2 regions of the Pseudoalteromonas sp. SWXJZ10B genome follow, and region 2 is predicted to be linked to the other one. Evidence: predicted binding sites of a transcription regulator. Region 2 holds the regulator's gene; the other holds the start of a gene.
The links. The regulator FliA, encoded in region 2, starts transcription of late flagellar genes. The targets are predictions, from matches to a motif close to CTAAAGNTNNNNNNNNNNNNGCCGATA.

Region 1 (7,975 bases), on a different contig from region 2:
TGCTTCAGTCACTATTTTACATACTGTATTTAAACGATCGCCATAAAAATAAAGGTTTAAGTCACGTTCACGACAATAGCGTAGGTGAAATAACTGAACAGAGTCATCTGTTGTAAACGTTTTTTCTACGTACTCCCCCTCAGATTCAGACAATTTAAGTTGACTGCTGATCCTATTTTTAGCCATATTTGCAGCAGGGCTTCTGTTAACCTTACTTGCATCACTTAAAAAACCAATGCCTTCACCTAATAACCTTTCGCGAGGTTCTTTTATAAGCGGATGATCGATTGTAAAAAAGGCAAGGATCACAACTACCAAAATAATAAATTTTTTCATGGATACGTAAACCTTGATCTAAGTAGGGTTGAATTACCATGCAGTGTAATAAACTGCATTTTAAAAGCAAGTAACTGGGATGAATAAATTATTAGCGATCTATGCCAGTAATTTTAACCAACATTGTTATAATGGTTAACAGCAGTCAGATATTTCTGAAATATCTGAAAGTATTCGAGAAGGCAATTTATTAAAGTAAATCTGCCTAGCAAGTAACTTGCTAGCTTTAAGTATAGAGTACTTGAGTATTGCTGGATTTTTATTTCCAAGCGGCGTTGAGGAACTTCGATGGACAAACAAATTAAAGTAAAGAATATCCCTGTAGAGGTGAAAATCCAAAAACCGGATTTAAGCCGTCAAGATGATAGGTTCAATCCCCGAAATCGTATTTATGTGCGTGCCGTAAAAGGCCTACATCAATTACTTAGGCAGCGCATTGGCTTTTTAGGCCTACTTGCGTTTATGTTACTTCCTTGGATTAATTTTAACGGCCAGCAAGCAGTGCTGTTTGATCTAATTGGTCAAAAATACAATATTTTTGGTTTAACGCTATGGCCTCAAGATTTTACCATATTAGCGTTTATTTTTATGCTGGCAGCATTTGCGCTGTTTTTAGTGACCACCTTCTATGGACGGGTGTGGTGTGGCTACACATGTCCGCAAACTGTTTGGACCTTTATTTTTATTTGGTTTGAAGAAAAGCTTGAGGGCACGGCTAATCAGCGTAAAAAACTCGATCAAAGACCCATGAATTTTGATAAGTTTTGGCGTAAAACGGCAAAGCATACTAGTTGGGTATTGTTTTCGTTATATACCGCTATTTCTTTTGTGGGTTACTTTACGCCAATCAGAGAGTTACTTCCTGATTTTGTAACGTTTAACGTGGGTGGTTATGCACTAGTCAGTATTATTTTCTTTGCTGCGTGTACCTATGGTAATGCCGGTTGGATGCGAGAAATTATGTGTTTACACATTTGCCCTTACTCACGTTTTCAATCAGCTATGTTTGATAAAGATACATACACTGTAACGTACGACGAAAGCCGTGGTGAAAGCCGTGGTCCTCGTTCACGTAAAGTAGATCATGAAGATTTAGAGCTAGGCGACTGTATCGACTGCAACCTGTGTGTTCAAGTGTGCCCAACAGGTATTGATATTAGAAATGGGCTGCAAGCTGAGTGTATTAACTGTGGTGCATGTATTGATGCGTGTGATGGCGTAATGGATAAAATGGAATACCCGCGTGGACTTATTTCATATACGACAGAGCGAAACCTCGAAACCCCAGAAAATAAAACGAATCCACTACGAGCTAAAATCATTGGTTACACGGTCATACTTGTTGTGCTTACGGGAGCACTTGTAGCTAATATAGCGCTGCGTAAAACAATGGACTTTGATATCATTCGTGATCGAAACCAATTATATCGTGTCGATTTTGATGGTTTAGTAGAGAACACCTATACATTAAAGGTAATTAATAAAGCGCAGTACGAGCAAACCTTTAATATTAAAGTACAAGGGTTAGATAACTTTAAGTATATTGGTAAGCAGTCATTTACTGTGCAGGCAGGGCAATCTCATAATGTGCCATTGTCGCTTGTAATGGACCCTTATGATTTAAAAGCGCCAATGACAGAGTTTAATTTTGTGCTTTCACCGGTAGATGAGCCGGATGAAACAATATCGCAGTCGAGTAACTTTTTTAAAGCGCGATAATCACAACCTACCTTAAATAGGTAAGTTGATATAGCAATTAACAAAAGCGGGTATATAACTCGCTTTTTATTTTATATAAGAAGAGTATGAGTAAATTTAGTTTTATTGACTTAACACCTGACCTAATACTCGATGCAATAGAAAGCGTAGGTGTGTACGCTGAATCTGGTTTGTTGGCACTCAATAGCTATGAAAACAGAGTGTACCAATTTAAAGCCGATGATGGCCTGCGTTACGTAGTGAAGTTTTATCGCCCAGAGCGCTGGAGTAAAGAGCAAATTCAAGAAGAGCATGATTTTGCATTTGAACTGGCAGAAGCGGAAGTGCCTGTTGTTGCCCCTATTTTATATAATGGGCAAAGCTTGTTTGAACACGAAGGTTATTTGTTTGTGTTGTTTCCAAGTGTCGGCGGGCGTTTATTTGAGGTTGATAACTTAGACCAGCTTGATGTAATGGGGCGTTTAATTGGCCGTATGCACCAAGTAGCTAAAACAAAGCCTTTTACTTATAGGCCAACAGTTACTTGCGAGGAGTATTTACATACAGCCAAAGTTCATCTTCAAAAAAGTAACTTAGTGCCTATGGGAATAAATACTGCCTTTTATACTATTTTAGATTTAGTGATAGAGCAGGCGCAAAAACAGTATAAAGATGTGCAAAGTATTCGCTTACATGGTGACTGCCACGTTGGTAATATTTTGTGGGCAGGTGATGCGCTAATGTTTGTTGATTTAGATGACAGCCGCCAAGGTCCTGCAATCCAAGATTTATGGATGATGCTCAGTGGCGATAGAGCGACGCAACTGTTACAGTTAGACACCCTTGTGAGTGCGTATGAAGAGTTTTGTGATTTTGATCACTCTCAACTCAAATTAATTGAACCGCTGCGAGCGATGCGTATTATCCATTATATGGGATGGGTAGCTAAACGATGGAGCGATCCTGCCTTTGTGCGGAACTTTACATGGTTTGCTGATGACAAATACTGGGAGCAACAAATTTTAGCACTGAAGGAGCAACTTGCAGCACTGCAAGAAGCACCGTTAAAGTTATTGCCGTAATATTTTATTTAAAGACAAGTACAACGAGATACAAATGCTTAAAAAATTAAAACTGAGTTTATTACTTTTATGTTTACCATTTGCAGCACTTGCTGCACAGTTTGAAGTTGATAATCAATACACTGTTATTGATGTAGACAAAAGTACATCACCACAAGTAACCGAGTTTTTCTCATTTTACTGTCCACATTGCTTTAAGTTTGAACCAGTAGCAAAAGCAATTGAACAAGGCTTGCCAGAAGGCGCGGAGTTTATTAAAAACCACGTGAACTTTTTAGGTGGCGTGTCGCCACAAGCACAAAGTAATTTAAGCTTTGCCTACTTAATTGCTAAGCAGCATGGTCAGGCGCAGAGTATTAGCGATCAAATTTTTAAAAGTATTCATGTTCAGCGTGCTCCTTTAACTGAAATGAAAGACGTTAAAAAATTACTTGAAGTAAACGGTATTGATAGCGCAACGTTTGATCAAGAAATTGCAAGCATGCCAGTTATTTCGGCTGAGCAAGCAATGCAAAACAAACAAAATAAATATTCAAAATTAGGCGCACTTACAGGTGTACCTACTTTTATTGTTAACGATAAATATAAAATAAACCTCAACACCATCAAAAATCAAAAAGAACTTGATGAGTTAGTAGCGTTTTTATTAGCACTATAAATTTCGGAGCATAATAATGATTAAATTAGTTAAAGCAGGTTTGCTTGCAGTACTACTTCCTATGGCGGCAACAAGCTTTGCAGCAACGTATGAAGAAGGCGTGCATTACGACGTTGTTTCTGAGCGCGCAACAAAAAAGCCAGAAATTAAAGAGTTTTTCTCATTTTACTGCCCTGCATGTAATAACATGGAAGCACTAATTGGTGAGTTTAAGCCTAAGCTTGATAAAAACGTTAAATTTAAAAAGAGCCATGTTGATTTTGTAGGTGTACGCGACCCAGAAAACCAACAGATGATGAGCCAAGCACTCGCTACTGCAGAAGTGCTTCCGCAAAAAGATAAAATTGTCTCTGCAATCTTTAATCATATTCATACAAAGCGCGCTAGTTTTAATGAGCTTGCAGATGTAAAAGATATATTTGTAGCGCAGGGCGTTGATGGCGATAAGTTTGATAAGCTGTTTAAAAGCTTCTCGGTACGTACGCTGAGCTCTAAAATGAAACGCGATCAAGACTACTTTAAAGAAAAAGGCGCACTACGTGGCGTACCTACATTTATTGTAAATGGTAAGTATAAATTAAACCTAGGTCGTGAGTCGGGTATTACTGAACCAGAAGATATTAGCAAACTGATTAATTACTTAGCTAACAAGTAAGTTTAGCTAAAACTAAAAAAGCTCCTACAAGGAGCTTTTTTTATGGGTAACGTTTACTGAGCGTATTTATTTGCGCTGCAAGAAAACACCCGACTCAATGTGATGTGTATATGGGAACTGATCAAATATAGCAAAGCGCTTAACGTTGTGCGTACGTGTTAGGTGATCAAGGTCACGCTCAAGGGTTTCAGGATTACACGATATATAAATTATGCTTTCGTAGTTAGCTACTAAGTCACACGTTAATTCATCCATGCCCGCGCGCGGTGGATCAACTAATATGGTTTGGCAGTCATAGCTTTTAAGGTCAATACCGTCTAAACGAGAGAAAGTACGCTCGCCATTCATTGCTTGAGTAAACTCTTCACTAGACATACGAATAATATCTAAGTTCTCTACGTTATTTTTAGCAATATTGTATTGAGCAGAATGAACAGATGATTTTGATATTTCTGTTGCTAATACTTTATTAAAACAGCCCGCTAACGCAATTGAAAAGTTACCGTTACCGCAATACAGTTCTAATAAATCATTTTTAAGTGGTTTACATAAATCTTGCGCCCACTCCAGCATATTAATATTTACTTTTGCATTAGGCTGAGTAAAGCTATTTTCTACTTGTTGATAAATAAGCTCTTGACCATTAACTGTTAAACGCTCAGTTACAAAGTCATCACCCAGCACTTCTTTTTGTTTGCGAGCACGGCCGATAAAGTCAATTTTGTATTTACTGCTTAGTTTTTCTTTAAGCGCTTTAATTTCACTTAACCATTCATCATCAAGTGGTTTGTGATAAAGCAAGCTTACTAAAATTTCACCGCTTAGCGTGGATAGGTAATCGATTTGAAATAACTTACGACGTAATATTTCACAAGGCTTAAGATGCTCAATCATCACCTGCATTATTTCACCAACTAGAGGCGCTGCTGGATCAAATGTATCAACACGGATTTTTTCTTTTGTTTGTTGATCAAACATAATGTGAAACAGATCGTCACCGTCGTGCCATACTCTAAATTCAGCACGTTGGCGGTAGTTAGTTGGCTCTGAGCTAAATACTTCTAGTTGCTCCACACCAAAACGTTGGAACTGTGCACTAATACGCTGCTCTTTTTCACTTAACTGCGTTTGGTACTGTGTGGTATCTATTTTAATAACTGCCATTAACGCTACTACCTTATCTAAGATCTGTTTATCGGCGCTATTGTAGGGAGCGCTGCGTATTTGTCTAGTTTTGGCTAGCATTTATGCTGTTTTATTGAACATTGTACTTTAGTTTTTGTTGTTATAGCCGATAATAAACTACGCACGCTTAGGAGACGAATCATGAAAATAGGTAATTATGGCTTTACGCCAAACAACAACATCAATAAATTCAATAATAAAGCTGATATACAGCAACCTACAATTACGTCTCCTCAAGATAGCTATCAACAACGAGGCCGAGAGTTGGCCGCAAAGGTGCTTGGCGATAAAATGGCTGAGCAGCTTGGATTGCCTATCGCAGAAAAAAAAGCAGATAAACCACTATTTGATTTTGATGAAATAGTAAAAAACGTACTCGATTTTGTAAGTCGTGCTGTTAATAAAGCAAAAGCTAATGGCGCTGATGACGAAAAGCTCAAAGATATGTTAGGCGACGCGCGCAAAGGAGTCCAAATAGGGATTGACGACGCTGTTGATGAACTCAAAGGTACAGGTGTATTTAATGATGACATGGAAGAGGGGATTAATAAGTCCAAAGAGGGAATTTACAATGGGCTCGATAAGTTTGAAGAGTCGTTATTTAACCCACAACCTGCCAGCGTAAATATAAGCCAGGCTCAATATGTCAGTATGACGAGTAATGCAGAGTATAAATTTACCACCGCAGAGGGTGACGAGGTAAGTATTAGCTTTGCAGATGCATTTGAATCTCAGTCGGCAAGTGGCTATCAGCAAAACAGTAATAGCGAGTCGTTTGCAAGCTCATCATCGCAATCTCGACAGGTATCATTTTCGATGTCGGTTAATGGTGACTTAAATGAGCAAGAGCAAGAAGCTATTAATGCAATGATGGAAGACTTACAAGATCTAAGTAAAACCTTTTTTGGTGGTGATTTAGATGAAGCATTTGAACAAGCGCAAGAGCTGAGTTTAGACAGCGATCAGCTGGTGGCTTTTTCTATGGATTTACGCCAAACAAAAACAATAGCAACAGTTAAAAGCTATGAAGAATATAGACCAGCACCAGAAAAACGAGTAGCGGAAGGTTTAGCTCCTTTTAATGATGACCTTAAAAATGCTTTTGAAAAAGCGGGTGAGCTTGGATTACAAAATCAGCTAGCTGGCATTCTCCAATGGTTAAATCAAGATCAGGAGCAAATAGATAAGTTAGTGGATTACACAAAGTCTATGTTCGAAAACCTTAATCAGTTAAATTCGGCAGCCGACGAGCTTGCTGATTTAGAAACCACGCAAAGTTAAACTACTTTCTTTTATAAATACCTCATGGCAAACTGCCGTTCTTAAAGTAAAGTGGGAACGGTAGTTTGTCAGCGCATATAATGGTCTTTGATTCAGGTATTGGTGGAACTACTGTACTTGAGCATATAAAGCAAAGTATCCCCAATGCTCAGTACAGTTATTTTATGGATAATGCATTACTACCTTATGGTGCTCAATCCCAAAAAACAATCATTAACCGATTATGCTCACTTATTCATTTCATCAAAGCTAATACGCTTAACGTTGATTTAATTGTAATAGCGTGTAATACCGCTTCTACATCTGCACTTAGCGCTGTTCGCCAAATGACAGATATTCCTATAGTAGGTGTTGTGCCAGCAATAAAGCCTGCGGCAGAGTTAACACGTTCAAATCATATTGGCTTATTAGCCACACCGGCAACGGTCGCCAGTTCATACACTAAAACATTAATTACTGAGCATGCACGTAATGTAACCGTTAATCTATATAGCAGTGTGGAGTTAGTAACTTTAGCTGAGCAATACTTTTTTACAGAGTCTTTGGATACAAACAAGTTGCATCAAGTGCTTGATGACCTACATATAGATAAAACTATAGATGTACTTGTATTAGGATGTACGCACTTTCCAATATTAGCAGAGCCTATTAGTCAGTATTTTAAAGGGAATGTAAAATTACTTGATTCAGGTGTAGCGATAGCAAACAGAGTCAACTACCTACTTAACCAACTTAACTTGTGTGTGAATAAACTAACAGACATAAAAAAGCCGCTGCAATATTATGCAACGGCTGATGTGTTTAGCAATAAGCTAGCGGTAAAGCTAGTTACACTGACTGATCCGTCTCAGTACGTAGAGCATTAGAATCATCTTCTTGTTTTTGTTTTGCTTCACGTACCTTTAAAGTACGTTGTTGGAACTCGCTATCGTTCAAGTTAGCAATTGCATTGTCTGCATCAGCTTGCGCCATTTCAACAAAACCAAAGCCACGACGCTTGCCAGTATTCTTATCCTTTAATAAACGAACATTGAATACTTTGCCTTGTTCTTCAAATAATGCACGAACCACACCTTCGTT
Region 2 (7,975 bases):
AAAAGCAAACATAATGGTCATGTAATCGGCATACGATACAAGCCAACGCTCTGTATGTTGATTTTTTGGAGCAGAGTGACGAAGTCGTCGGCGTAGCATGTTATTCGTCCACTAAATTAGGACGCTCTACACGGTAGGCTTCAAGCTTTAATTCTATATTTACTGGGCTTTCGCCAACGCTTATCGCAATCACACCTTCGGCAAGCATTTCATGGTAAAGCATTTTTTGCTCTACACGCTGTTTTAACTTATTTGCCATAGGTAAAAACAATAAATTAGCTAAACCAACACCATAAATGGTCGCGATAAATGCCGTTGCAACGCCTGCACCAAGCATTTGTGGATCGGTAATAAACGACATTGCCTGTATTAAACCAAGCACAGCACCTAAAATACCAATGGTAGGACTGTAGCCCCCCATCGCTTCATAAACACATGCGGCTTCAAGCAAGCGATCGCGTTCTAGCAGTAAATCAATTTCAAGCGTGTCACGTATTTTTTGCTCTGAGCAGCCATCTACAAGCAAGCTTAAACCTTTTGCTGCATATGCATCTGGGTGAGCTAGCGCTTCGTTTTCAAGCGCTAAGTAACCTTCTTGACGTGCCTTATGAGACCATCGCTTAACTTGCTCTATTGCATCTTCAATATCATATTGTGGCGCAACAAAAACCCAAGAGCTCATATTTAGCATTTTTTTAAAGGTACTTGCTGATGTTTGTAACATAACAGCGCCAAGCGTGCCGCCTAATACAATAATAAGGGCAGGACCATTAAATAAAGCAGAAACAACGCCGCCTTCTAAAGAGTAACCTAGACCTATTGCACCCAGTGCTACAAATAGTCCAAATATTGAGAGTTTATCCACAACCTACCTCTCTCTTGATACGTGCTGCAACATCGCTTAATGCTAAGCTTTCACTCGAAAGCCCCGCATTAGCAATGGCTTGAGGCATTCCATAAACAACACAGCTTTTCTCATCCTGTGCCCAAATAGTTGCACCCGTTTGCTTTAACATTCTTGCACCGTCACGTCCATCAGCGCCCATGCCTGTTAAAACAATAGCAAGCACATCGCCTTGATACGTTTTTGCTGCACTGGCAAACGTTACATCTACACTCGGTTTATAACTTATTCTCTCGCTATGATCTTCAAATACGCGCAGTGTTCTATTTGCACCACGCCCTTCTACCATCATCTGCTGTCCGCCAGGCGCTAGATAAGCCGTTCCTGGTTGTAAGCGGTCACCTTGTTGCGCTTCTTTCACTTTTATTTGGCACAGACCATTTAAGCGTGCTGCGAAAGCAGGTGTAAAAGCCGCAGGCATATGCTGAATAAGTAAAATAGGGTGAGGGAAATTAGCTGGCAATTGAGTCAGTATAGTTTGTAGTGCAACAGGGCCACCTGTAGAAGTGCCAATAGCCACAAGCTGGTATTGCTTTCCACTTGCTCGCATTGAGGCAATATTTGAACCTGACGATGTTGTAGGGGCTGCTCTTTGAAAGCTTCTATCGGGTTGTTTTATCGAAGGCGTTAGTGTGTTTGTTCTTTGCGAAAGTGAGCTTGTTATCGGTTTAGTTGATATTACTGGCTTAGGTGGTGTTGCAGCCTTAAACGTTCGCGGTAAACGTCTTCGCCCTATATCTTTCACTTTATTTTGTAAAAGCTTTATAGCGTCTTCATTATTGCGAGCGATGTCTTCAAATTTTTTCGGTAAAAAATCCATTGCTCCAGCATCTAGCGCATCAAACGTTGCTGTTGCGCCATCACGTGTTAGTGATGAAAACATTAAGATAGGCGTTGGATTACTCGCCATTATCTCTTTAACTGCGCTAATACCATCAAGCACAGGCATTTCGACATCCATAGTGATCATATCTGGACGTAGCTGAGCTGCTTTTTCAACAGCTTCTCTGCCATTCACAGCAAAGCCTATAACTTGTATGTCGCTATCTTGCTCAAGAATTTCGCTTACCCTGCGGCGAAAAAAGCTTGAATCATCAACAACTAAAACTTTAACGGCCATTTAGCTCTCTTATTAAATTTATGCGTAGGTATATATTAAATATATACCTACTTTATTATTAGCCTGCGTAATGTTTTAACATGTTTGGAACGTCTAAAATCAGTGCAATGCCACCATCCGAAGTTATTGTAGCACCTGCCATACCTGGTGTTCCTTGAAGTAACGCATCAAGCGGCTTAATCACTACTTCTTCTTGGCCAATTAATGAGTCAACAACAAAACCAATTTGCTGCGTACCAATTTGCACAATAACTACATGGCCTTTTGCTTTTCGCTGTGAACGATCTGAGCCTTTAACTAACCAGTGCTCGAGGTAGAATAACGGTATTGCCTTTTTACGCACAATAATTGTTAATTGCCCATCAACCACATTTGTTTTCGTTAAATCTAAGTTGAATATTTCACTAACACCTGCAAGTGGTAACGCAAATGTTTGTGCGCCAACAATTACCATTAAGGTCGGTAATATGGCTAAGGTAAGTGGTACTTTTATCTCTAAAATAGTACCTACACCTAACTCAGATTGAATACTTACAGAGCCGTTTAATTGGGTGATTTTAGTTTTCACCACATCCATTCCAACACCACGACCTGAAATATCAGATATCTCTTCTTTTGTAGAAAAGCCAGGTGCAAAAATTAGGTTGTATGCTTCAGTGTCAGAAAGTCGACTCGCTTGATCGTGATCGAGCACGCCTTTACTAATTGCTATTTTTTTCAGTTTCTCAGCATCCATACCAGCGCCATCATCTTTAATGGTCAACAAAATATGGTCGCCTTCCTGAGACGCTGATAAAGTAACATTACCTGTTCTAGGCTTACCGGCAGCCTCACGAACAGCTGGCATTTCAATACCGTGGTCAACTGAGTTTCGAACTAAATGCACAAGCGGATCGGCTAGTGCTTCCACTAAGTTTTTATCTAAATCGGTTTCTTCACCTACAAGTTGTAAGTCAATGTCTTTGTTTAAGCTGCGTGCTAAATCGCGTACTACGCGAGGGAAACGACCAAATACCTTTTTAATTGGTTGCATTCGCGTTTGCATAACCGCGCCTTGAATATCAGCAGTCACTACATCTAAGTTAGAGATTGCTTTACCCATTGCTTCACTGTCTGAATTGGTCGCTAAACTAACCAAACGATTTCGCACAAGTACTAACTCACCAACCATATTCATAATTTGGTCAAGTCGTTTTGTATCTACGCGAACTGTCGTCTCTGCTGCTGGTGGCGCTGATTTTTTAGGCGTTGCTGGCGCTGCTTTAGCAACCGGTTTTTCTACCGGTTTAGAAGCGGGTGCTTTTACAGGTTCTGGTTTTTTTACAGGCACACTCGCTTTTGCAGCTGGTTTAGCTGGGATATTGGGCTGTTTCACAGCTGGAGTGCTTTCTATTGATTTAGGTGCAGTGCCTTTACCATGAAGTTCATCAAGAAGCGCTTCAAATTCATCATCACTAATTTCATCATCTGATGAATTAGCAGTATTTGACGCTGGTTTAGCTGGTTCTACAGGTGCTTTAACTACACTACTTTGCTCAGGTGCTTTACTCGCAACCTCACCAAAACTGCCAACTCCATGTAACTCGTCTAATAAGCTGTCAAATTCATCATCAGTAATATCACCATTAAAATCACTACTACTTGCTACTGGCTTTTCAACTGCAGGACCTTGTCCTTTACCGTGTAGTTCATCAAGTAAGTTTTCAAATTCATCTTCAGTGATTTCGTTTATTTCAGCATCACTAACCGAAGGAGTTCCGCTAAACATTTCATCAAATGCAAATGGATCTTCCTCATCAGCTATTGGCGTATCAACTACTTCATCAAGAGGTTGTTCAACGTCAGTTTCTGAAGCGACTCCGTTAAGCTCGGCTTCTGTTGGAGGTAGGCCCAAAATGTGGAGGGTTTGAAGTAACTCAGGATCTGCTGGTTCTGGCTTATCCCTATTTTGGATAGTCGCGAACATTTCATTAATGGTGTCGAGCGCTTGTAAAATAACATCCATTAACTCTGAATTGACCGTTCGCACGCCTTGACGTAGTAAATCAAATACGTTTTCAGCGCCGTGGCAAGCATCAACAAGTTCTGTCATAGCTAAAAAGCCTGCACCACCTTTTACAGTGTGAAAGCCTCTAAATATGGCATTTAGTAACTCGGTATCTTCTGGATTATTTTCCAGTTCAACTAACTGTTCAGATAAAAGCTCTAGGATTTCTCCTGCCTCTACAAGAAAGTCTTGTAAAATATCTTCATCGACTTCAAACATGCAGTTACTCTCCTCTTAGAAGCCCAAACTTGATAAAAGATCATCGACTTCATCTTGATCAGATACAACATCATTACGCGATTCTTTATCAATAATAGGGCCTTCAGGACCTGCTAAAGTTTGTGTGGCAACTGGTTCTTTTATTTTTTGTTGTTCTACTTTATTCGCTGTGTTGTCACTGTCATCTTGTTCAGCAAACGCTGTTAAAAGATGAAGTAAGCTTTCTTCTACTTCTCTAACAAGTTCTATAACACGGCGAATAACTTGACCTGTTAAGTCTTGATAGTCTTGAGCCATTAGTACATTTGTCATTAAGCTTTGAAGCTCATCCGTTTTATGATGAGAGTTATTCATAAACTTATCGATACTATGGCAAAGTTGTTTAAACTCACCAAGCTCAATCTCCCGGCTCATTAAACGATCCCATGTCGGTTTGATATGAGATATTTCATCTGCAAGTTGCTGAGCTATAGGTAAACTAGCCTCAACAGCATCCATTGTTTTATTAGCCGCATTTTCTGTCATTTCTATAACATAATTAAGCCGCTTTTTAGCATCTGGAATCGCATCTGTCGTTATGTTAGTTAAGCGAGTATCAAGCTCAAAGCTTTTAAGTGCTTCGTGCAGTTGACGAGTCAACTTCCCAACTTCAGCAAATAATTTAGACTGCTCTTGCGAAGCTGTCTCTAAAATCAACTGATTAGCTTTATCTTGCTCATCGTTTTCTAAATAAATGACGAGTTGACGAGCTTGTTCTAACGTTATTTGAGGCGCAGCTGGTGCTGACATAAGCCTCTCCCCCATCATTAGCCTAAGCGTTCAAATACTTTTTCTAATTTAGTTTTTAATGTTCCAGCCGTAAATGGCTTAACAATATAACCATTAACGCCAGCTTGCGCTGCAGCAATTATTTGTTCTTTTTTAGCTTCTGCCGTTACCATCAATACAGGGATATGTTTTAACTTATCATCTGCACGAATTGCTCTTAGAAGGTCAATACCTTGCATTCCCGGCATATTCCAATCTGTAACCACAAAATCAAATACTTGATTTTGTAACATAGGCAGAGCTGTAGACCCGTCATCAGCTTCTTGAACGTTAGTGAAACCTAAGTCACGTAATAGGTTTTTTATAATTCGTCTCATCGTTGAAAAATCATCAACTACAAGAATTTTCATGTTTTTATCCAAAACATCCCCCAGTGAGGTATTAACCTTAGTTTACTTACTACTAGTTTATCCAGTCATTGATTTTAGCTTTAAGCTTAATCATCGCCTGACCATGTATCTGACTTACACGCGATTCACTTACATCGAGTATATGTCCTATTTCTTTTAAATTCATTTCATCGTTATAGTATAAAGAAAGTACCATTGCATCACGCTCTGGTAATGACTTTATTGCATTTAGCAAAGACTCATTAAACCGATCATTTTTAACATTATTAAAAGGTTTGTCTAGCGCTAAATCTTGGCCTACGGGAGTAATAACATCCTCATCTACACCAAGGTCTTCTATACCTAATACTTTACTGGTATTAACATCATTTAAAATATGATGGTACTCATTGAGTGAAATTTCAAGTTTTTCAGCAACTTCTGTATCTGTTGGTTCGCGATTCAGACTGCTTTCGAGCCCAGTAATTGCTTCTGCAACTTGTCGGCTTTTACGGTGTACTGAACGAGGAGCCCAATCACCACGGCGCATTTCATCAAGCATAGCCCCGCGAATACGAATACCGGCGAAGGTTTCAAAGCTTGCGCCTTTTGTTGCATCAAAGTTTTTTGAAGCTTCTATTAAACCTATCATTCCTGATTGAATTAAATCATCAAGCTGAACGCTAGGTGGTAATCGAGCAATTAGATGACATGCCACTTTTTTAACAAGTGATGCATGTTTCTCAACAATCACATTTAAGTTTTGTGTTGATTGATATCCCATAGCTCTATTCACCAATGTTGTCATAATTAGCCGTTTACTAGTTTCTCAATGAAAAACTCTAAATGCCCAGATGGTTGATTTGGTATTGGCCATTTAACTGCTTTTGTCGCCAGCGCTTTAAACGCGAGAGCGGCTGGCGAACTTGGAAAGAGCTCAACAATCACCTTTTGGCGACGTGTTGCTTTGCGCATATTTTCGTCATAAGGAACCGTTGCTACTAGCTCCATTGAAACATCTAAAAAGCGATCGGTAACTTTAGATAGTTTTGCAAACAATTCAGTGCCTTCACGCATACTGCGGACCATATTGGCAACAATTTTGAACTTATAAACACCGTGCTCGCGGCTTAATACTTTAATAAGTGCGTAAGCATCGGTTATTGATGTTGGTTCATCGCACACTACAACCATTACATCTTGTGCTGCTCGTGAGAAGCTTAGCACCATGTCTGAAATACCAGCGGCTGTATCTACAATTAAAATATCAAATTCGGTATTCAATTCGCTAAATGCACGAATTAGCCCGGCATGCTCAGATGGCGATAATTCAACCATACTTTGCGAGCCCGATGTAGCAGGTACAATTTTAATACCAGCAGGCCCTTCAACTAAAATCTCGTCAAGCTCACATTCACCTGACAAAACGTGTGATAAATTGCGCTCTACACGTAAACCAAGCATCACATCACAGTTTGCTAAACCTAGGTCAGCATCCAGCACTAATACTCTATTACCTTGTTGCCCTAGTGCAATAGCGGTATTTAGAGAAACATTTGTTTTCCCCACCCCACCTTTACCACCGGTTACAGCGATAACTTTTACGCCGTTGTTATTGTTTTGACTCATTTTGCGCAGGCCGCTTGCTTGATCTAATACTGTGTTAATCATACATCCCTACTGTACTTGGCGCCACTGCTTGGTGCCTTGAATGTTGTGCTTTTGTTCTTTTTAAATATAACTGCTCAGCCTTTTTCACTAGTTTTTCAGCATTTGCAACACGAATATCTTCTGGCACTCGTTGACCGTTAGTAAGATACCCTATTGGAAGGCGATTTTGAATCGCAATACTAATAATCTCACCCAAACTTAATGATTCATCTAACTTAGTGAAAATACAACCACTTAACTGTACTTTTTTAAAGTGACGTACTGTTTCTTGTAATACATTAATTTGTGCCGTCGCGCTTAGTACTAAGTAGCTGCGAATATCCACACGTTGGTTACGCATTAACGTGTTTAACTGCTCAGTTAAACGTAAATCTCGCTGACTCATACCTGCTGTATCAATTAATACTAGACGTTTATTTCGTAAATGATATAAAACTTCAGCTAATTCATTAGCATCTTTAACTTGCTTTACACCACAACCAATAATACGGCCGTAAGTAGCAAGCTGTTCATAAGCACCAATTCTGTATGTATCAGTGGTTATTAAGGCCACTTTATCAGCGCCATATTTTTGTGCGCCTAAAGCTGCAAGCTTAGCAACTGTTGTTGTTTTACCAACACCTGTTGGACCCACTAACGCATATACACCACCTTGGCGAAGTATTTCATTATTGGTTGTTTGCATTTGATCTTCGACCATCGTTAACAACGCTTTCCAGCCTTGCTTACGAGATACATCATCAGGTACAAAACATGCCATTTGTTGCGCTACTTCTTTATCAATACCCATACCGACTAAGCGGTCAACCATGCAAGCGCGTGTTGGATCGCGACGCGCCATATCTTGCTGCATTAAG

Region 1: I6F54_RS19220 (DUF5610 domain-containing protein) is a predicted target of FliA. The motif match lies at 5,700-5,726, and genes of this name have one in related genera.

What each region holds. Positions count from the first base shown of each region.
Region 1 is NZ_JADYXD010000034.1:708-8,682, reverse strand. It holds gene I6F54_RS19250 (hypothetical protein) at 1-336, opposite strand, end outside; gene ccoG (cytochrome c oxidase accessory protein CcoG) at 625-2,055, shown strand; gene I6F54_RS19240 (serine/threonine protein kinase) at 2,142-3,116, shown strand; gene I6F54_RS19235 (thiol:disulfide interchange protein DsbA/DsbL) at 3,151-3,774, shown strand; gene I6F54_RS19230 (thiol:disulfide interchange protein DsbA/DsbL) at 3,791-4,429, shown strand; gene trmA (tRNA (uridine(54)-C5)-methyltransferase TrmA) at 4,496-5,593, opposite strand; gene I6F54_RS19220 (DUF5610 domain-containing protein) at 5,756-6,895, shown strand; gene murI (glutamate racemase) at 6,961-7,761, shown strand; gene I6F54_RS19210 (RNA recognition motif domain-containing protein) at 7,724-7,975, opposite strand, start outside.
Region 2 is NZ_JADYXD010000010.1:70,438-78,412, reverse strand. It holds gene I6F54_RS11165 (flagellar motor protein MotB) at 1-99, opposite strand, end outside; gene I6F54_RS11160 (flagellar motor protein) at 101-865, opposite strand; gene I6F54_RS11155 (protein-glutamate methylesterase/protein-glutamine glutaminase) at 858-2,024, opposite strand; gene I6F54_RS11150 (chemotaxis protein CheA) at 2,083-4,290, opposite strand; gene I6F54_RS11145 (protein phosphatase CheZ) at 4,306-5,079, opposite strand; gene cheY (chemotaxis response regulator CheY) at 5,097-5,480, opposite strand; gene I6F54_RS11135 (RNA polymerase sigma factor FliA) at 5,521-6,231, opposite strand; gene I6F54_RS11130 (MinD/ParA family ATP-binding protein) at 6,258-7,118, opposite strand; gene flhF (flagellar biosynthesis protein FlhF) at 7,111-7,975, opposite strand, start outside.